Regions from separate parts of the Neisseria flava genome, predicted to be linked through region 1. Evidence: riboswitches for the same ligand, from Rfam matches in the RefSeq annotation. Region 1 holds a riboswitch; the other holds the start of a gene.

Evidence for each region. A riboswitch is a leader RNA that binds a small molecule or an ion and turns the genes downstream of it on or off. The one in region 1 is predicted to bind thiamine pyrophosphate.
Region 2: it holds a riboswitch for thiamine pyrophosphate, as region 1 does, so the genes downstream of both, AC5M9B_RS08025 (FAD-dependent oxidoreductase) here and thiC (phosphomethylpyrimidine synthase ThiC) in region 1, are expected to answer to the same signal.

What each region holds. Positions count from the first base shown of each region.
Region 1 covers NZ_CEXQBZ010000063.1:438-7,501, reverse strand. The annotation lists gene thiC (phosphomethylpyrimidine synthase ThiC) at 9-1,910, opposite strand; TPP riboswitch at 2,002-2,101, opposite strand; gene AC5M9B_RS03855 (cytochrome-c peroxidase) at 2,315-3,499, opposite strand; gene AC5M9B_RS03850 (NAD(P)H-dependent glycerol-3-phosphate dehydrogenase) at 3,827-4,816, shown strand; gene AC5M9B_RS03845 (hypothetical protein) at 4,958-5,281, shown strand; gene AC5M9B_RS03840 (cell division protein ZapA) at 5,291-5,593, shown strand; RNA gene ssrS (6S RNA) at 5,601-5,780, shown strand; gene rplM (50S ribosomal protein L13) at 6,041-6,472, shown strand; gene rpsI (30S ribosomal protein S9) at 6,482-6,874, shown strand.
Region 2 covers NZ_CEXQBZ010000117.1:26,079-39,681, reverse strand. The annotation lists gene polA (DNA polymerase I) at 1-2,444, opposite strand, end outside; gene AC5M9B_RS08060 (thiazole synthase) at 2,652-3,440, opposite strand; gene thiS (sulfur carrier protein ThiS) at 3,595-3,789, opposite strand; gene AC5M9B_RS08050 (winged helix-turn-helix transcriptional regulator) at 3,974-4,327, opposite strand; gene AC5M9B_RS08045 (zinc-binding alcohol dehydrogenase family protein) at 4,432-5,451, shown strand; gene thiE (thiamine phosphate synthase) at 5,568-6,185, opposite strand; partial or broken gene AC5M9B_RS08035 (nuclease-related domain-containing protein) at 6,202-6,849, opposite strand; gene AC5M9B_RS08030 (methyltransferase family protein) at 6,993-7,451, opposite strand; gene AC5M9B_RS08025 (FAD-dependent oxidoreductase) at 7,503-8,597, opposite strand; TPP riboswitch at 8,705-8,814, opposite strand; gene rplQ (50S ribosomal protein L17) at 9,114-9,491, opposite strand; gene AC5M9B_RS08015 (DNA-directed RNA polymerase subunit alpha) at 9,516-10,502, opposite strand; gene rpsD (30S ribosomal protein S4) at 10,528-11,148, opposite strand; gene rpsK (30S ribosomal protein S11) at 11,164-11,559, opposite strand; gene rpsM (30S ribosomal protein S13) at 11,579-11,941, opposite strand; gene rpmJ (50S ribosomal protein L36) at 12,007-12,120, opposite strand; gene infA (translation initiation factor IF-1) at 12,140-12,358, opposite strand; gene secY (preprotein translocase subunit SecY) at 12,363-13,603, opposite strand, start outside.

The DNA.
Region 1 (7,064 bases):
CCTTTTTATCAACTGTAAATCTCAGCCCCTTTCTTCACAAACTCGACCGCTTTTTCTTCCATGCCCTGCCGTTGGGCTTTTTGCTTGTCGGCGTAGTCGCGCACTTCCTGCGTGATTTTCATCGAGCAGAATTTGGGGCCGCACATTGAGCAGAAGTGGGCGATTTTCGCGCCTTCGGCGGGCAGGGTTTCGTCGTGGAAGCTTTCGGCGCGTTCGGGGTCGAGGCTTAAGCGGAATTGGTCGCGCCAGCGGAACTCGAAACGCGCCTTGCTCAGGGCGTTGTCGCGCAACTGTGCGCCCGGCCAGCCTTTGGCAAGGTCGGCGGCGTGGGCGGCGAGTTTGTAGGTGATGATGCCGGTGCGCACGTCTTCTTTGTCGGGCAGGCCGAGATGCTCTTTCGGGGTAACGTAGCAGAGCATGGCTGTGCCGTACCAGCCGATATTGGTCGCGCCTATGCCCGAAGTGATGTGGTCGTAGCCGGGGGCGATGTCGGTAACGAGCGGGCCGAGTGTGTAGAAAGGCGCTTCAAAGCAGTGTTGCAGCTCTTCGGTCATGTTTTCTTTGACGCGTTGCAACGGGACATGGCCGGGGCCTTCGATCATGACTTGTACGTCGTGTTCCCACGCTTTGGCGGTCAATTCGCCCAAGGTGTGCAGCTCGGCAAATTGGGATTCGTCGTTGGCATCGGCAATGCAGCCGGGGCGCAGGCCGTCGCCGAGGCTGAACGACACGTCGTAGGCTTTCATGATTTCGCAGATTTCGTCGAAATGCGTGTAGAGGAAGTTTTCCTGATGATGGGCGAGGCACCATTTCGCCATGATGGAACCGCCACGCGATACGATGCCGGTGAGGCGGTTGGCGGTCATCGGCACATAGCGCAGCAACACGCCCGCGTGTATGGTGAAATAGTCCACGCCTTGTTCCGCCTGCTCGATTAAGGTGTCGCGGAACAAATCCCAAGTCAAATCTTCGGCGATGCCTCCGGTTTTTTCCAAAGCCTGATAGATGGGCACGGTGCCGATGGGGACGGGCGCGTTGCGGATAATCCATTCGCGCGTTTCGTGGATGTGCGCGCCTGTGGACAAATCCATAATCGTGTCTGCGCCCCAACGCAGCGACCACACCATTTTTTCGACTTCTTCGGTCAGGCTGGAGGTTACGGCGGAATTGCCCAAGTTGCCGTTGATTTTGACGCGGAAGTTGCGGCCGATAATCATCGGTTCGAGTTCGGGGTGGTTGATGTTGGCAGGGATAATCGCGCGTCCGGCGGCGATTTCTCGGCGCACGAATTCGGGTGTGATTTGGTCGGGATGGGTCGGGATGTTCGCGCCGAAACTTTGCCCTGCGTGCTGTTTCAAGAGCTTGGCGTATTCGGGTCGTCTGAAAAGTTCGTCCAGCTTCATGCGTTCGCGTATGGCGACAAATTCCATTTCGGGCGTGATGATGCCTTGGCGTGCATAATGGAGCTGGGTTACGTTTCTGCCTGCTTTGGCGCGGCGTGGGCGGGTGATTTGGTTGAAACGCAGATGGGCGGTTTGCGGGTCGTGCGCGCGTTCGATGCCGTATTCGCTGGAAAGCTTGGGCAGGATTTCTGTATCGCCGCGTTCGTCCAGCCATGCGGTGCGGACGTGCGGCAAACCTTGTTTCAGGTCGATGTGTGCCGCCGGATCGCCGTATACGCCGCTGGTGTCATAGACGGGAATCGGCGGGTTGGCTTCCGTGCCTTGCGCCGTGTAGGTGTCGTCTTGACGGATTTCGCGCAAAGGCACGCGGATGTCGTCGCGGCTGCCTTGCAGATACACGCGTTCCGAGTTCGGATATTTGAAGCGGATGCCGATGTCTTCGCTCAAGTCGGCAAGCTCACGCGCTTCGTTGCCGGAGGTTTTGGCGGTTTTCTTTGGCGTAGTCATAAAAAATGCTCCTGTTTTCTCGTTTGAAAAGAAGAAACAGGAGCGTTTTGCTTTTTCAGACGACCCCATATCAAAAAAGGTCGTCTGAAAGACAGAATCCGTGAAAACTCCCCACGCAGGTATTATCCCGATCGGGTGTAAAGGGTATTTCTCAGCCGCCTGAACATCAGGCAGCACCCCTGTTTCGTAAGAGAAGGATTATAAACCACGATTGGGGTTTATTGGAAATCTTAACAGGATTGACATCGGTATTTTAAGGAATGAATTGCTTGAATATCGAGGGGATAGCTATATTGTGTTTCCATAAATCGAAACGTCGTCTGAAAAGCAGGACAACTTTTTCAGACGACGTTTGGTATGGCACAAATTTAGGATAACGGGTTCCGTTACCCTAAATCTACCGCTTATTTATTGTTCGGATGGGATTCCATCGGCGCAGACAAAGGCAGTTCGGGCATGGTGCGGGCGGAGTCGGAAACGCTGCCGGACAGTGTTTTCAGGAAGGCAACGATGTTTTCAGTTTCTTCCGGAGTCAGGTCTTTACCCAGCTGCGCTTTACCCATGATGGTAACAGCTTTGTCCAATTCCCAAACGCTGCCGTTGTGGAAATATGGATAAGTTTTGGCGACGTTGCGCAAGCCTGGTACGCGGAAGAAGAATTCGTCTTCAGCTTTTTTGGTTACGTCGGCACGGCCTTTGTCGTGTTTCGGATCTTCGATGAATTTCCAGTACGGTCCTTCAACCAAACCGAATTTTTGGAAGGTTGCGCCGCCGAGGTTGACGCCGCTGTGGCAGGCGATACAGCCGTTGTCCATAAAGGCGCGCACGCCTTTGCGCTCTTGCTCGTTCAGGGCGTTGACGTTGCCTTTGAGGTAGTCATCCCATTTGGTCGGCGTCAGCAGAGTACGTTCGAATGCGCCCAGTGCGGTGGTGATGTTTTTGAAGGAAACTGCGCCGTCTTCGGGGAAGGCGGTTTTAAACAGTTCTTGATATTCGGGGATTTTGGCGATTTTGGCAGCGGCTGCTTCTTGCGAGTCGTTTGCCATTTCCACAGGGTTCACCAACGGTCCGCCGGCTTGTTCTTCAACGTCAGCCGCGCGTCCGTCCCAGAACTGCATGCCGAGCAGGGCGGCGTTTAAAGCGGTCGGGGAGTTGCGTCCGCCAAACTGTCCTTTATGGCCTTGGCTGGTCGGCAGGTTGTCCACGCCTGCAGTGGCAAGGTTGTGGCAGGAGTTGCAGCTTACGGTGTTGCCTTTGGAGAGGCGCGGCTCATACCATAATTGATGGCCGAGTTTGACCTGTTCTTCGGTAAACGGGCGCAGTTTCTGCATTTCTTCGGCGCTCGGCAGCGGTTTGAAGATGCCTTGTGCGCGTTTGAGCAGCTCTTGATCTTCAGGAGAAGCGTTGCTGTCAACGGCGGCTTGGGACGCTGCTGAGGCGGTTGAAGCAGCGTCAGGGGTCGTCTGAACGGCAGAGGCCTCGGTCGGTGCGGAAGCAGGTTTTTGTTCCTTGCTTTCCTGTCCGCCACAGGCGGCTAATGCGGATAAAACAGCAAGCGACAGGAGCAGTCGGGTGTTGCGGTGGTTCATGGCGTGTTCCTTTTTGTAGTGGATATTATTATGAGTAAGCACCGTTTCCGTTGATTGCCGTGATGAATGGCGGGCGAAAATAGGGAATGGCATTCCGCTTTGTTTGCGTCCGTTTGATATGTCCGGCTTTTTTGTCCGCGAAGTATAAACAGCGGGCGTGGTTTGCCCTTTGCGGTAAATCAATATTGGATTTTCAATAGAGATAAGCAATATATGTGATAGCTTCTGCGTTTTCATGCGGTTTTCATGTTGAATAGGCCTCTATCGCTTGCACTGCCAAGCCGATTGGTTTAAATTAAACGACAATTTACCGTTGGAAGACACACAATGAAAATTACCGTCATCGGCGCAGGTTCTTGGGGTACAGCCCTTGCCCTGCACTTTGCCAGCCACGGCAACGAAGTCGCCCTTTGGACACGCAATCCCGAACAAGTCCGTACATTGCAGGCAGAACGTGAAAACAAACACGGCCTGCCCGGTTTCCCTTTCCCTGAATCCTTAACCGTTTACGCTGATTTGGGTGATGCACTCAAAGACAGCGGGCTCGTCCTTGTCGTAACTTCTGTCGCAGGTTTGAGAAGCAGCGCAGAACTCCTCAAACAACACAATGCCGACCATATCCCTGTCCTTGCCGCCTGCAAAGGCTTTGAACAAGACACAGGGCTATTGACCTTCCAAGTATTGAAAGAAGTATTGCCTGAGAACAAAAAAATCGGCGTGCTGTCAGGTCCGAGCTTTGCCCAAGAACTCGCCAAACAACTGCCTTGCGCCGTGGTTGTCGCCTCAGAAAATCAGGAATGGATTGAGGAATTGGTGCCGCAGCTCAACACCAACGTAATGCGCCTTTACGGCAGCACGGACGTTATCGGCGTGGCTGTCGGCGGTGCCGTCAAAAACGTGATGGCAATCGCCACCGGTCTTTCCGACGGTCTCGAATACGGGCTCAATGCGCGTGCGGCGCTGGTGACGCGCGGTCTCGCCGAGATTACCCGTCTTGCCATGGCTATGGGTGCGCAGCCCAAAACCATGATGGGGCTTGCCGGCATCGGCGACCTTATCCTGACCTGTACCGGCGCGCTTTCGCGCAACCGCCGTGTCGGTTTGGGTTTGGCAGAAGGCAAAGAACTGCATCAAGTGTTAGTGGAAATCGGCCATGTTTCCGAGGGCGTCAGCACCATCGAAGAAGTGTTTAACACCGCTGTGAAATACCAAATCGATATGCCCATTACCCAAACCCTGCTGCAACTCATCCGCAAGGAAATGACCCCGCAGCAAGTGGCAGAAAGGCTCATGGAGCGCAGCGCGCGCTTTGAGTAAGATCGAACGGCAAAGGTCGTCTGAAAACATCAAGCTAAAAAGTTTCAGACGACCTCAAGATTCGGCAGCGATTGACATCCCTGCATCATCATCCTAATATCCTGACCGCCTGCCACCATGCGGCAATACGGAAGCCTATACATGAATCAATCACTCGACACCTTGGAAGTCAGCGTTTACCAGCTGGCCCAAAAATTTGAAACCCTTGTTGGTGAAAACCGCCGCCTTAATGAAGAAATCGACCGCCTCAAGCTCGAGCATGAACAACAAAAGCGCGAACACGAAGCCGCCGTTGACGAATTGAGCGAAGCGTTGCTCGTGCAAGTCGGCAAACTCAAAGAAGACCTTCAAGGCAAAATCGACAATCTTAATGCCGAAAAAGAACAATACCGCAGCGCGTTGGGGCAGACTGCAGAAAAAATCCGCCAGCTCATTTCCCGCCTGCCGCAAGAAACGCAATCATAAGGACACGCCATGAGTATCGAACAAGTCAGCCTCGACATCATGAATGTCAATTTCACCATCAACACCCCGAGTGAAGAAAAAGATACCCTGCTCCAAGCTGTTGATATGCTCAACAAAAAAAGTGCCGCCATCAAAGAGAGCGGACGCATTGTCGGCAGTGATAAAATCGCCATTATGACCGCGCTCAACGTTGTCCACGACCTCCTTAAAATCACACTCAAAGACGATTTGGCAATAGGTGAATTTGAGCGTAAAATAACCGACATGAACAACGCCTGCCAAAAAGCTTTGGCGCGGTTGGAACAAAACTGATTTTTCTTTTTCCCTGCGGTGTCCGCGAAGGCATATATTCCTTTGAACCAATAAGTTCGCTTAAGGTTGCCGGGAGTTGCAGTGGGCGCGAGCGTCTATCCTTAGATGCACCCGAAACTGCCCGAGGTGACCGCCTTGTCAACAAGGTTCAAGCGGATTCAGCCAAAACGGCTCTCGCGGGGATTCCCATATCAAGCCATGCCCGATTGCGGCATGGCTTTCATTTATCATCGGCTTCGACGTCGTCTGAAAAACCAAACTTAAAATCAAAAAATATATCCCGATATTTTGGAACATCAGCAATGTTTTCCAACCTAAAAACAACATTTCCCAATGCATAAAAACGCCATCATAGAAAAAACACTTTCAGACGACCCCAATCCGATTGACAAAAGCCAATCCCATCTTTAAAATTCACAACTTTCTATATCTATCTGGATTTCCACTATGAAAACCTTTTCAGCGAAACCCCACGAGGTGAAGCGCGAATGGTTCGTTATCGACGCCCAAGACAAAGTTCTGGGTCGCGTTGCAGCCGAAGTCGCACACCGTCTGCGTGGCAAGCACAAACCTGAATACACCCCCCACGTTGACACCGGCGACTACATCATCGTCATCAACGCGGACAAACTGCGTGTAACCGGTGCCAAATTCGAAGACAAAAAATACTTCCGTCACTCCGGCTTCCCCGGCGGTATCTACGAGCGTACTTTCCGCGAAATGCAAGAGCAATTCCCGGGCCGTGCTTTGGAACAAGCCGTAAAAGGCATGTTGCCTAAAGGTCCATTGGGTTACGCCATGATCAAAAAACTGAAAGTGTACGCTGGTGCAGAACACGCCCATGCCGCACAACAACCCAAAGTTTTGGAATTGAAATAAGGACACGACATGAACGGTAAATACTACTACGGCACAGGCCGCCGCAAAAGTTCAGTGGCTCGTGTATTCCTGACTAAAGGTACCGGCCAAATCATCGTAAACGGTCGTCCCGTTGACGAATTCTTCGCCCGCGAAACCAGCCGCATGGTTGTTCGCCAACCTTTGGTTCTGACTGAAAACGCTGAGGCGTTCGACATCAAAGTCAACGTTATCGGCGGCGGCGAAACCGGTCAATCCGGCGCGATCCGTCACGGCATTACCCGCGCCCTGATCGACTTCGACGCTGCGCTGAAACCTGCCTTGTCTCAAGCCGGTTTCGTTACTCGCGATGCTCGTGAAGTTGAACGTAAAAAACCAGGTCTGCGCAAAGCACGCCGCGCAAAACAATTCTCCAAACGTTAATTCGTTTTTGGAATCTCAAAAAGCCCTGCAATGCAGGGCTTTTTTGTGTGAAGCTCGTGACATCTAAGTATTGAAACTATTAAAAGAATAATGAAACCCTCTCCAAAAAATGGATTTCAATAAGTAGGAGATGCCTGTTTTTAAGATACAGGTATGTAATAGGAATGTTTGGGATGTTGCTGTGAATTTT
Region 2 (13,603 bases), on a different contig from region 1:
TCGACAAAGCCTTGCGCGGCGGCTTGTTCTTTGGTGCGCTGCATGTATTCGGCGACGCCGGGGTAGCGGGCGAAGTAACGGTCGATGAAGGTTTTGGCGGACAGGTTGTCTATGCCCAGCGATTTGGCGAGGCCGTATTGGCCCATGCCGTAAATGAGGCCGAAGTTGATGGTTTTGGCGTAGCGGCGTTGTTCGGGCGAGACGTTTTCGGGGGCGATGCCGAATACTTCGGCGGCGGTGCGGCGGTGTACGTCTTCGCCGTTTTGGAACGCGGTAATCAGGGTTTTGTCGCCGGAGAGGTGCGCCATGATGCGCAGCTCGATTTGGGAATAGTCGGCGGAAACGATGACGCTGCCTTGCGGTGCGGTGAAGGCGCGGCGCACGCGGCGGCCTTCGGCGGTGCGGATGGGGATGTTTTGCAGGTTGGGGTTGTTGCTGGCGAGGCGGCCGGTAATGGCGACGGCTTGGGCGTAGGTGGTATGCACGCGGCCGTCTTTGGGGGAAATCATTTCGGGCAGTTTGTCGGTGTAGGTGGATTTGAGTTTCGCCAGGCTGCGGTTTTGCAGGATGATTTTGGGCAGGGGATAGTCGGGCGCGAGCTGTTCGAGCACGGCTTCGTTGGTGGAAATGCCGCCTTTGGCGGTTTTTTTCAGGCCTTTGGTGGGGATGCCCATTTTGTCGAACAGGATTTCTTGCAGCTGTTTGGGCGAGTTGAGGTTGAACGGCTGGCCTGCGGCGGCATAGGCTTCCTGTTCGAGCTTCATCAGCTCAGCGCCGAGTTCTGCGCTTTGGCGGGCGAGTTCGGCACGGTCGATTTGTACGCCGTTGCGTTCCATTTCAAACAATACCTGCGCGACGGGCAGCTCCATTTTTTCATACATTTCAAGCTGTTTTGCATCCATTTGCGCACGCAGGTGCGCTTCGAGGCGCAGGGCGAAATCTGCGTCTTGGGCGGCGTATTCGGTCGCCTGCTCAATGGCGACGTCGGCAAAACCGATTTGCTTCGCGCCTTTGCCACACAGCGATTCGTAGGTAATGGTTTCCAAGCCGAGCCAGCGTTCGGACAATTCGTCCAAGCCGTGTCCGAGATGGCTCTCGATGATGTAGGAAGCGAGCATAGCGTCGCCGGCAATGCCGTTCAGGGCGATGCCGTAGTTGGCGAAAACGTGTTGGTCGTATTTGAGGTTTTGCCCGATTTTTTTCAGGGCGGGGTTTTCCAAATGCGGTTTCAGACGACCTAATACATCCTGCAAATCAAGCTGTTCTGGCGCGGCGGTCAGGCTGTGTCCTACGGGGATGTAAACTGCTTCACCCGCTTGGAACGCGATGCTGATGCCGACCAGCGAGGCGTTCATCGCGTCTAGGGACGTGGTTTCCGTATCGATGCCGATTTTTTCCGCTTGCGACAGTTTGTCCAACAAGGCGGCAAACTGCGCTTCGGTAGTAACGGCTTGATAATCCAGCTTTTCGGGGGTCGGGGCATGTTCTATGATTTTTTCAGACGACGTTTCCATGTCCAACGCCGCCTGTTCGCCTATCGTATCGCTGCCAAACAAATCGCCGTCCGCCGCTTCGTGCATACGGCTTTCCGCTTCTTTTAGCCAAGTGCGGAAGCCCCAGCGTTTGAAATCGACCGCAAGCTGCGACCATTTCGGCGAAGTGCGGCGCAGGCTTTCGAGGCCGTCTGAAAGCTCCGAGTGCAAGTCCACATCGGTTTTAATCGTCACCAAATCATACGACAACGGCAGTTGGGGCAGCGCGGCTTGCAGGTTTTCGCCGACCTTACCCTTGATTTCCGCAGCGTGCTCCATCACACCGGCCAGTGAGCCGTAGGCTTCCAACCACTTCACCGCCGTTTTCGGGCCGCACTTCTCCACGCCCGGCACATTGTCCACCTTGTCGCCCATCAGCGCGAGATAATCGCGGATTTGGTCGGGGCGCACGCCGAATTTTTCCTTCACACCTTCAATGTCCAGCTTTTCGCCGCTCATCGTGTTCACCAGCGTTACGCGCTCGTTCACCAGCTGCGCCATGTCCTTATCGCCGGTGGACACCACCACATTCCAACCTGCTTCGCTACCCATCTTAGCCAGCGTGCCGATAACGTCGTCCGCTTCGACTTGCGGAATCACCAGCACCGGCCAGCCCATCAGCCGCACCAAATCCGGCAAGGCTTCCGCCTGCGGGCGCAAATCATCCGGCATCGGCGGGCGCGTCGCCTTATAGTCGGGGAACATCTCGTGGCGGAAATTCTTACCTTTCGCATCAAACACCACCGCGCAATAATCGTGCACATAATCCGCCCGCAGCCGGCGTAACATGTTCAATACGCCGTAAAGCGCACCTGTCGGCGCACCGTCAGGTGCGGTCAACTGCGCCATCGCGTGATACGCGCGGTAGAGATAAGAAGAGCCGTCAACGAGGAGGAGAGTGGGTTTGGACATGGTGAACCTGCTTGAAATAAGTGAAAAATAGATGGATGGATTATAAAGGAAAAGGCAAGAGGTCGTCTGAAAGCAAGTTTTCATGGCATAACACGTTCCACTCAAAACGCCCTTCCCTTTCCGCGACCAGGCCGTTAGACCTTGCCGTAAAAAGGTCGTCTGAACATTTTCAGACGACCCTTTCACATACCAGCAACACGCTATCCGTCAATATTCCGCCGAATGCCAAAACGGTTGTCCCACGGTCGGCGTACTGGCTTGAGCTTTGGTGCGCGCTTCGACCGGTTCGGCCTCAAATGCCAGCCGTCCGGATTCGACGGCGAGCGCGAAGGCGAGCGCCATGTTGACGGGGTCGCCGCTGCGGGAAACGGCGGTGTTCAGCAATACGCCGTCAAAACCCCATTCCATCACTTGCGCCGCCTGCGAGGGCAAACCCAAGCCCGCGTCGATAATCAGCGGCGTGTCGGGCAGGCGTTCGCGCAGGACTTTCAGCGCATAGGCGTGAACCGCGCCCAAGCCTGTGCCAATCGGCGCCGCCCACGGCATCAACGCCTGACAGCCTGCGTCAAGCAGGCGGCGGCCGGCAATCAGGTCTTCGGTGCAATAAGGCAGCACTTTGAAGCCGTCTTTAATCAGGATTTCCGCCGCTTCGACGAGCTGGAAGACGTCGGGCTGCAACGTGTCGTCGTCGCCGATGAGTTCGAGTTTGATCCAATCGGTTTCAAACACTTCCCGCGCCATCTGCGCCGTCGTTACCGCTTCCTGCACGCTTTGGCAGCCTGCGGTGTTGGGCAGCACTGGGACGCCGCTTTCTTGCAATAGCGACCAAAACCCCTGCCCGTGTGCCTCGCCGCCACTTCCCGCGCGCCGCAATGAGACGGTAATCATTGCGGGCTGGGCGATACGGACGGATTGTTTGAGGATTTCAGGGGTCGGGTAGGCAGCCGTACCGAGCAGCAGCCGAGAAGGGAAAGTTTCTCCGTATAGGGTGAGCATGATGGGTTCCTTTGTATAGTGGATTAACTTTAAACCAGTACGGCGTTATCTGTACTGTCTGCGGCTTCGTCGCCTTGTCCTGATTTAAAGTTAATCCACTATAACGTTGTTTTTGGGACAGAGGTCGTCTGAAAAGGCAAAACTGCTTAGCCGCCTAGCCGCCGACCACCGGCCGCACGATATCGACTTTGTCGTTTTCGTTCAAAACCGTTTCCGCATATGCGCCTTTGGCGACAAATCCGGTGTTCACCGCTACGGCAAAGGGCTTTTGCGGCGCGGTTTGGGCGATGAGGTCGGCAACGGTTTTGCCGCAAAGTTCGGCGGGTTCGCCGTTTAAGATGATGTTCATAGGTTCTCGATATTTCGTATGTATAGTGGATTAACAAAAATCAGGACAAGGCGACGAAGCCGCAGACAGTACAAATAGTACGGAACCGATTCACTTGGTGCTTCAGCACCTTAGAGAATCGTTCTCTTTGAACTAAGGCGAGGCAACGCCGTACTGGTTTAAAGTTAATCCACTATAAGTTGCTTTATTCATGATGCGCCTGTGCTTGCTTGAACCCGTCGCCCCATTCTTTCAATGCTGTCAGCACGGGGGCAAGCGTTTTGCCGTAGTCGGTCAGGCGGTATTCCACGCGCGGCGGGACTTCGGGATACACGGTACGCAAAATGATGCCGACAGCCTCCAATGCACGCAGTTGCGCGGTCAGCGTGCGCTGAGACACATCGGGCAGGATGCGGCGGATTTGGTTGAAGCGCAGCGTGCCGTCCGTGTGCAGGCGGTAGAGTATCGTGCCTTTCCATTTGCCGCCGATGACGGAAAGCGCGGCTTCCACCGAGCAGCCTTCGGTGCAGTCATAGCTTGGGTGCGGTGTGCGGGACATGGTGGTATCCTTTAAGTAACTATCTGAAAAATATGTGCGTTCTTGTTAATGATATGTTTCGGGCGCATGATACACGCTTTCAGACGACCTATTAGGAAAACATTATGAAAGCCATCGGTTTCACCCGCCCTTTACCCGTTTCCAACCCTGAAGCCCTGCTCGACATCAATTTGCCCGAACCCGAACTGCGGCCGCACGATATTTTGGTTGCCGTGCAGGCGGTTTCTGTCAATCCTGTCGATGTGAAAGTCCGGGCGGCGCATACGTCTGAGGGAGGAGCGTACCGCGTATTAGGTTACGACGCGGCAGGCATCGTTCAGGCAGTCGGCAGCGAAGTGCGGAATTTCCAAGTCGGCGACGAAGTGTATTACGCGGGCGCCCTCAACCGTCAAGGTTCAAACGCACAATTACAAGCCGTGGACGCGCGCATTGCCGCCAAAAAACCGCGTTCGCTGGATTTTGCCCAAGCCGCCGCGCTGCCATTGACGGCGATTACCGCATGGGAAACGCTGTTTGACCGCTTGGACGTGAACAAACCCGTGGCAGGCGACGCAAATGCGCTGCTCTTAATCGGCGGTGCAGGCGGGGTCGGCTCGCTTGCCATCCAGTTTCTGAAAAAGCTGACCGACATCCAAGTCATCGCCACCGCCTCCCGCCCTGAAAGCCGCTCGTGGGTGGAGAAGTTGGGTGCGGATTTCGTCATCAATCATCATGAAAACATGGCGGAACAGATTGCTGCGTTAAATATCGGCGCGCCATCGTTCGTTTTTTCCACCAACCATACCGACCGCCATCTGCCGCAAATCGTGGAGCTTATCGCCCCGCAAGGCAGAATCGCGCTGATTGACGACCCAGAAACGTTGGACGTGAACCCGCTCAAAGGCAAAAGCCTGTCGCTGCATTGGGAATTTATGTTTACCCGCCCGCTGAGCGAAACGGCAGACATCGAACGTCAGGGCGAAATCCTTGCCGAAACCGCTCGGCTGGTGGACGAAGGCATCATCCGTCCGACCGCTACCCAAATCCTGCACGGCATCAATGCTGCCAACTTGCGCCGCGCACATGAGATGCTGGAAAGCGGAGATATGATCGGCAAACTGGTGCTGGAAGGCTGGGATAACTAAATCCGCCGATTATTCTTTACGCCGTTATGTCCGCTTCTGCCTGTATGGCATCCGAAATAACGGCAATCGAATATCCTAATTGAGCAGGTCGTCTGAAATTTGGTTTTCAGACGACCTTATTCATTCCACAAAGCCTGAAACGCTTTAACCACGGCTTCGGGATTTTCCGCTTCGGTCACGGCGCGGACGACGGCGAGTGAGGAAACGCCGGTGGCGAGTACGGCTTGGGCGTTGTTCAAATCGATGCCGCCGATGGCGACGACAGGTGTGCCGCGTGCCTGTTTCACATATTCGCGCAGTTTGTCCAAGCCTTGCGGCGCGGTCGGCATTTGCTTGGTCGTGGTCGGGAAAATCGCGCCGCTAGCAACGTAGCTGGGGTGTACGGACAGGGCGCGGTCGAGTTCGGCGACGGAGTGCGTACTCAAACCCAAGCGCAAACCAGCGGCGGCGATGGCGGCGAGGTCGGCGGTGTCCATGTCTTCCTGCCCGAGATGCACGCCGTATGCGCCTGCTTCTATCGCCACGCGCCAGTGGTCGTTGATGAAAAGCTGTGTACGGCTGCCCTGACAGGCGGCGACGCAGCAGGCGATTTCGCGTTTCAATTCATCGCCGTGCAGGGTTTTGCAGCGCAGTTGCACCGTGTCGGCACCTGCTTTGACCATGCGCTCCACCCAATCGGCGGTGGGAACGACGGCGTAGAATTTGAGCGGGGATTTTAGGGGCGGGAAGGTCATGGGGTGTCCTTTTAAGTTATCGCTGATGGCGTTCTTGCAGGCGCTCGGTATGCGCCCGCAGTTTTTCGCCATCGGCTTGGTATTCGTTTGAAGACAGCACGGCGGTTGCCGCTTCTATTTCCTGTGGCAGCAATAAGGTCGTCTGAAAACGTCTGATATAGGATGCTGCCTGTCTGATACGGCAGACATTCGGCGGCATTTGCGTTTTCAATTCACAATCACCGAGAAAAACCACCATCGAATGAAATTTTTCTTCCGGCAGTTGCAGCAGTTCGGATAATGCTTTGATGTGTGCGTAATTTTGGCGCAACGGATTTTGAAAGTAGTGTTTCTGCTTATAGACGACTTGAGTCCATTTCGATTGCTTCTCGCTGCCGAAAATCCAACCTGTGTAATTTTTGGTTTCTATGACAAATATCCCGAAAACCGAAACATAAATATGGTCGATTTGCGTCGTGCCGCTGCGGGACGGAATAATCAAATCGTGAAATTCGATATAGGTTTCTTCATCCAAATCTTTTCCGATTACTGAACGGACTGCCCCTTCGCCTATGCGTCCTTTTACTTTGGGATTTTAGAGCAGCGCTTTCAAAAAAAGTAGAGGAATGACGAGCAGGAAAATCCAAAAGATACCTGACAGGTTTCCTATTGCTTGTTCAATCATGACGTTTCCTTTTTTGTTTTATTGTTTAAGTTAAAGCGAGCAGCTTGGTATAGCTATCTAATGAGATCGTCTGAAAACATCGAGTATTCACATTCATGCCGTAAAGTAGAAGACGGATGACACTTGATGGGAAGCTCCCGCTTTTATAACCAACGGCGAACGCGCCGACAGTAAGACTCGTATTCTGCGCCGAATTTCTGCGCCAAAACGCGTTCTTCGGGCATGATTTGAAAGCGTGTCATATAGGCAATAAATGCGGCCAAAAACAACCACGGCAGCGGGTGCGCCAAATAGCCCGCCCATGCAACCAGCCAGCAGCCCATACCCGCATACATCGGGTTACGGCTGAAACGGTAAACGCCGTCTGAAACGAAGTGTTCGGTTTGTTCGGGGTTGAACGGGCTGACGGTCGTGCGCACACGGCGAAACGCCCACACACCTAATACGCCCAACAAAGTCCCAAACACCATCAAAACAACCGACAGCAATATAGGAAAGCGCGGCATTATGTCAGCTAGTGCAGAAACTTGGGCAGAAATGTACATCAACAACGCACAAATAAAACATATCGCCGGCGGCGGAATTTTGGTTTCTAAATTCATATTGTTACCTTTATAAAACTGATGCCGCGACGTTTTCAGACGGCCTCAAACTTATTTTCCAATATACGCCAAACCGCTTTCTTCATCACGTTCGTACGTGTCTTTTCCGTCAAACAGTGCCACTGCCAATCTGACGGCGGCGGCGGTTACGGCGGGGGAAATCATGAAGCCGTGGCGGAAAAGGCCGTTGATTTCAATCAGGCGTCGGGCGCGGCTGTAACGGATTTCGGGGTTGTGGTGGTTGAGCGTTGGGCGCAGGCCGGTGGCGATTTCGAGGATGTCGGCTTCGCCGAAGGCGGGGTGGACTGCATAGAGCGCGGACAAGAGTTCCAGCCCGGAACGCACGCTGGCGGGGGCTTGGCTTTCGCTTTCGATTTGGGTCGCGCCGATAACGAAAACGTGGTTTTCTTTCGGGGCGATGTAGAGCGGATAGCGCGGGTGCAGCAGGCGCACGGGGCGGTTGAGCGTGATTTCGGGTGTGTAAACCCGCGCCACTTCGCCGCGTATGCCGCGCAAGGTGCTGGTGTGTTCGGGGGCTTGGTTCCACACGGTTTTTGCGCCGTAGCCGCGGCAGTCGATCAGCCAGTCGTATTGGGCTTGCAGGTCGTCGGGGGCGCATTCGTGTTCCCAATGGCAAGGGACATTCAGCCTGTCCAAAGCGTCGGCAAGTGCAGACAGCATCTGTCGCCCGTCGAGCTGACCTTCGGTCGGCAGGTAAAGGCCGTCTGAAAAACGTCCGCCGAGTTGCGGTTCGCGTTCGGCGATGTCGTCGGCGCGCCAACGGACGATTTCGTGATCCGCCACGCCACCGCGTTTGAGATGGCGCACGAACTCGCCGGATAATGGCTTGTCCTGCCCGTGCCACACAATCAGGCTGCCGTTTTCTTGCATCATGGTCGGTGTTTTCAGACGATCTCTGATGTTGCGCCAAAGCGGAATACTCTGTCTGCCCAGTTTGATAACTTCAGGCGTAGCTTCGACCGCTTCTGCCGCAGGCGCGAGCATGGCGGCGGCAACATAAGCGGCGGCGTTTTCGCCTTTGCGCCCGCCTTTGTCAAAGAGGGCAACCGATAAACCTTGTTCTGCAAGTTGTAAGGCAGTCAGACGGCCGCAGAGGCCGCCGCCGAGAATGGCGATACGGGGCATGGTGGATTCCTTTGCAGTATTTGGGCAGTCGGGAGGACGAAAGATAAGACGGAAGCGGAATCCACCGAATGGCGGGAAATGCGGGAAAGGGAACGGAAGCCTGAAAAGGCGTTTGACAGCTTGTTTCCTACGCAGGCATTACCCCGACAGGTTCTACGGATTCCGCTGGCGCGGTCTCAGCTGTTTGCGGGAACAAGCAGCACTCCGACAAGAAAAATATGAAGTTTATACAGATTTGTTTATTTTGGCAAAAGATCGTCTGAAAATACAAGTTTTCATAAAGTAAATACTTTAAAAAGTAATTTTCCAAATCAATCTTGGCACTTTGTCCAAATGAAACGCTCTATTAAAGAAATTTGTTTCAAAACACGAAAATGAAAAACTTCAAACACAAACAAATAACGATAACTAAATAATTACCTAACTAAAAAATAATTTATAGCATGCAATTCAAAATCTTGAATTACCAATAAAAAATGTCATCCGCAATGCGGATGCCACTTAATTTCAAAGAAATTATTCGCTAACTGTATTATCAGCTTTATCAACTAGTTCAACGAGTGCTAACGGGGCATTATCGCCTTTTCGGAAACCATACTTCAGCACACGAACATAGCCACCATTTCGGGCAGCAAAGCGTGGACCCAATTCATCAAACAATTTAACCACAACATCACGATCACGAGTGCGGTCGAATGCCAAACGACGGTTTGCCAAGGAAGGTTTTTTACCCAATGTAATCAAGGGTTCTACTACGCGGCGCAATTCTTTAGCTTTAGGCAAAGTTGTCACGATAGTCTCGTGAGTCAACAATGAGTTCGCCATATTACGCAGCATTGCAGCGCGATGGCTGCTTGTACGGTTTAATTTGCGGTTACCATTACGATGACGCATGTCATTATCCTTTAATCTTCAAACTTACGGCTTTTCTAAGCCTACAGGCGGCCAAGCTTCCAATTTGGAACCCAGTGTCAAGCCTTTAGATGCCAACACCTCTTTGATTTCATTCAAAGACTTACGACCCAAATTCGGAGTTTTAAGAAGCTCTGTTTCAGTACGTTGAATCAAATCGCCAATATAATAAATATCTTCAGCTTTCAGACAATTAGCTGAACGTACAGTTAATTCCAAATCATCTACCGGGCGCAGCAGGATAGGATCAATAGGAGGAGCTTTTTCTTCAACTTCTTCTACTGGAGTACCTTGCAAATCAGCAAAGATAGACATTTGATCAATTAAAATACGAGCGGCACTACGTACAGCTTCTTCAGGATCAATAGAACCATCAGTTTCAATATCCAAAACCAACTTATCTAAATCCGTACGCTGCTCTACGCGTGCAGGTTCAACTTCAAAGCTAACACGACTGATGGGCGAAAAGCTCGCATCCAACTGAATCGCACCAATCTGACGGTTCTCATCGCGCACAACACGACGACCGGAAACAGATTGATAGCCACGCCCCTGCTCAACTTTGATTTCCATCTCAATTTGACCGTTCTCAGCCAAATGACAAATAATATGCTCAGGATTTAAAATTTCCACATCATGTGGTAATTCGATATCACCGGCAACAACAGCACCGGCACCTGACTTTTTCAAAGTTAACTGAACTTGGCCACGTCCATGCAGCTTAAATACAATACCTTTGACATTCAATAAAATATCGACAACATCTTCTTGAACACCATCAACAGTAGAGTATTCGTGCAACACACCGGAAATGGCCACTTCAGTAGGAGCAAAACCATTCATGGATGACAGTAAGATACGACGCAAAGCATTACCTAAAGTATGACCAAAACCGCGCTCAAACGGCTGCATAGATACTTTTGCACGAGTTGTAGATAAAGTATCGACATCAATTTGACGAGGTTTCAAAAATTCGGTTGTGCTATTTTGCATTTAACTGTCCCTCACTGAGCTAGCATTATTTAGAGTAGAATTCTACCACCAGCTGTTCATTAATATCGCCAGTTAATTCTGAACGATCCGGCATATTTTTAAATACACCTTCCAATTTGTCTGCATCAACAGAAACCCAGCTTGGCAAACCGATTTGAGTTGCTAAACTTAAAGCTTCTTGAATACGAACTTGTTTTTTAGCTTTCTCACGAACAGCTACAACATCACCTGCTTTAACTTGGAAAGAAGGAATATTTACAACCTGACCGTTAACGGTAATTGCTTTATGAGAAACCAGCTGACGTGCTTCAGCACGAGTCGAGCCAAATCCCATGCGATATACTACATTATCCAAACGAGACTCTAACAATTGCAACAGTAATTCACCGGTAGAGCCTTTACGTCGATCTGCTTCTGCAAAATAGCGACGGAATTGACGTTCCAAAACGCCATAAATACGACGAATCTTTTGCTTTTCACGCAGTTGCAAGCCATAGTCAGACAAACGTGGTTTCTTTACACCATGCTGACCAGGAGCTGAATCAAGTTTACATTTAGAATCCAAAGAACGACGAGCGCTCTTCAAAAATAAATCGGTGCCTTCTCGACGAGCCAATTTACATTTAGGGCCAATATAACGTGCCATGTTTCAATCACTCCTTTAAATACGACGTTTTTTAGGCGGACGGCAACCGTTATGAGGCAACGGAGTAACGTCAGTAATACTGGTAATTTTAAAACCAAGAGCGTTGAGTGCACGTACAGAAGACTCTCGACCAGGGCCAGGACCTTTTATACGAACTTCTAAATTTTTAACGCCATATTCTTGGGCAACTTTACCAGCTGCTTCTGCAGCTACCTGAGCTGCAAATGGTGTACTTTTACGAGAACCTTTAAAACCAGCACCGCCAGAGGTAGCCCAAGACAATGCATTGCCTTGACGGTCAGTGATTGTAATGATGGTATTGTTGAAAGAAGCATGTACATGCACAATACCTTCGCTTACGGTTTTACGTACTTTTTTACGTACACGCGAAGCTGTGTTTGCTTTAGCCATTAATAAAATTCCTTAAAAATTATTTTTTACCAGCAATCGCTTTACGCGGACCTTTACGGGTACGAGCATTTGTGCGAGTGCGTTGACCACGACAAGGCAAACCGCGACGATGACGGAAACCACGATAACAACCCATGTCCATCAATCGCTTGATGCTCATCGTTACTTCACGACGCAAGTCACCTTCTACTTCATATTTAGCAACTTGTTCACGCAAAGCGTCTAATTGAGCCTCGTCCAAATCTTTTGCTTTAGTAGTGGGAGCAATATTTGCTGCCTCGCAAATCAATTTAGCACGAGTAGCACCAATACCATAAATAGCCTGCAAGCCAATTACGATATGTGCATTATTAGGGATATTCACCCCTGCAATACGAGCCATATTTTTTCCTTTAAACGGCAAAGTTCGTCACTATACCACAAAGTCTTACTAAAAGAAAAGTTCCCTTAGCCTTGACGTTGTTTGTGACGAGGATCAGTACAAATTACACGAACTACTCGATTACGACGGATAATCTTACAGTTGCGGCAAATTTTCTTTACAGACGGTTGTACACGCATTATATTTCCTTATATCGTTTTATCTAGCTCGGAAGACAATCCGAGCTCGAGTTAAATCATAAGGTGTCAGTTCTACCGTCACCTTATCCCCAGGAGAGATCCGGATATAGTGCATACGCATTTTCCCGGAAATATGACCTAATACAACATGGTCATTCTCAAGCTTTACTTTAAAAGTTGCGTTAGGTAGAGTTTCAAGAATCTCCCCCTGCATTTGTATGGTATCTTCTTTAGCCATAATTCTACTTACGTGATAAAGATTTCATATCAAGACCGCTCATTAAACTCTCATATTGCTGAGTCATGCGGTAAGAGTTAATTTGGGTACTAAAGTCCATTGTCACTACAACTAAAATTAGTAAAGATGTACCACCCAAATAAAAAGGAACATTCAAAGCCGTTGTCAAGAACTCTGGAATTAAACAAATAGTTGTAATATATAACGCACCAAATAAAGTGAGACGCAACACAACCTGTTCCAGATATTGCGAAGTTTGCTTACCTGGTCGAATTCCCGGCACGAAAGCGCCACTTTTCTTTAAATTCTCTGCCATTTCTTTTGGGCTAAAAACTAAGGCTGTATAAAAATAGCAAAAGAAAATAATTGTCACTGTAAATAACAAAATATATAAAGCTTGCCCATGCTGAAGCAAACCAGCAATTTTATGCAACAAACTACCGGTATCATTAGAACCAAACCAGCTTAACAAAGTGGATGGAAACAAAATAATACTTGACGCAAAAATAGGAGGAATCACGCCTGCCATATTCAACTTAAAGGGCATATGTGTATTAGAACCTTGCATTGCACCACTACCAACTTGGCGTTTCGCATAATGCACGGGAACTTTACGCTGTGCACTTTCAAAATATACAACAATATAAATTAATAGCAATGCACCAATAACAATTGACACAGCCGTAGGCATACCAATTGATCCTTGACTCGTTAAAGCTAATAATCTTGCTATACCGGAAGGAATACCGGCAGCGATACCAGCAGTAATAATCAAGGAAATGCCATTCCCAATCCCACGCTCCGTAATCTGCTCACCTAACCACATCAGGAACATTGTACCTGTGACTAAGCTCACTACCGTAGAAATATGGAACTCCAAAGAATTAGTGACAACCACACCTTGCTGGAATACAAAGGTAGCTACACCAAAACTCTGTAAGATAGCTAATAGTACTGTACCGTATCTTGTATATTTTGTAATAACTTTTCGACCTGCCTCCCCTTCCTTTTTTAATGCCTTTAAAGAAGGAATAATTTCAGAGGCCAACTGAACAATTATTGATGCTGAAATATATGGCATTATGCCAATTGCGAATATACTAAAGCGCTCTAACGAACCACCAGAAAACATGTTCAACATGCCTAGTATGCCGTTCCCAGCGCTTTCGTATAATTTAGCTAAAGCAACAGCATCTACGCCAGGTACAGGGATATGGGCACCAATACGAAAAACAACTAACGCCC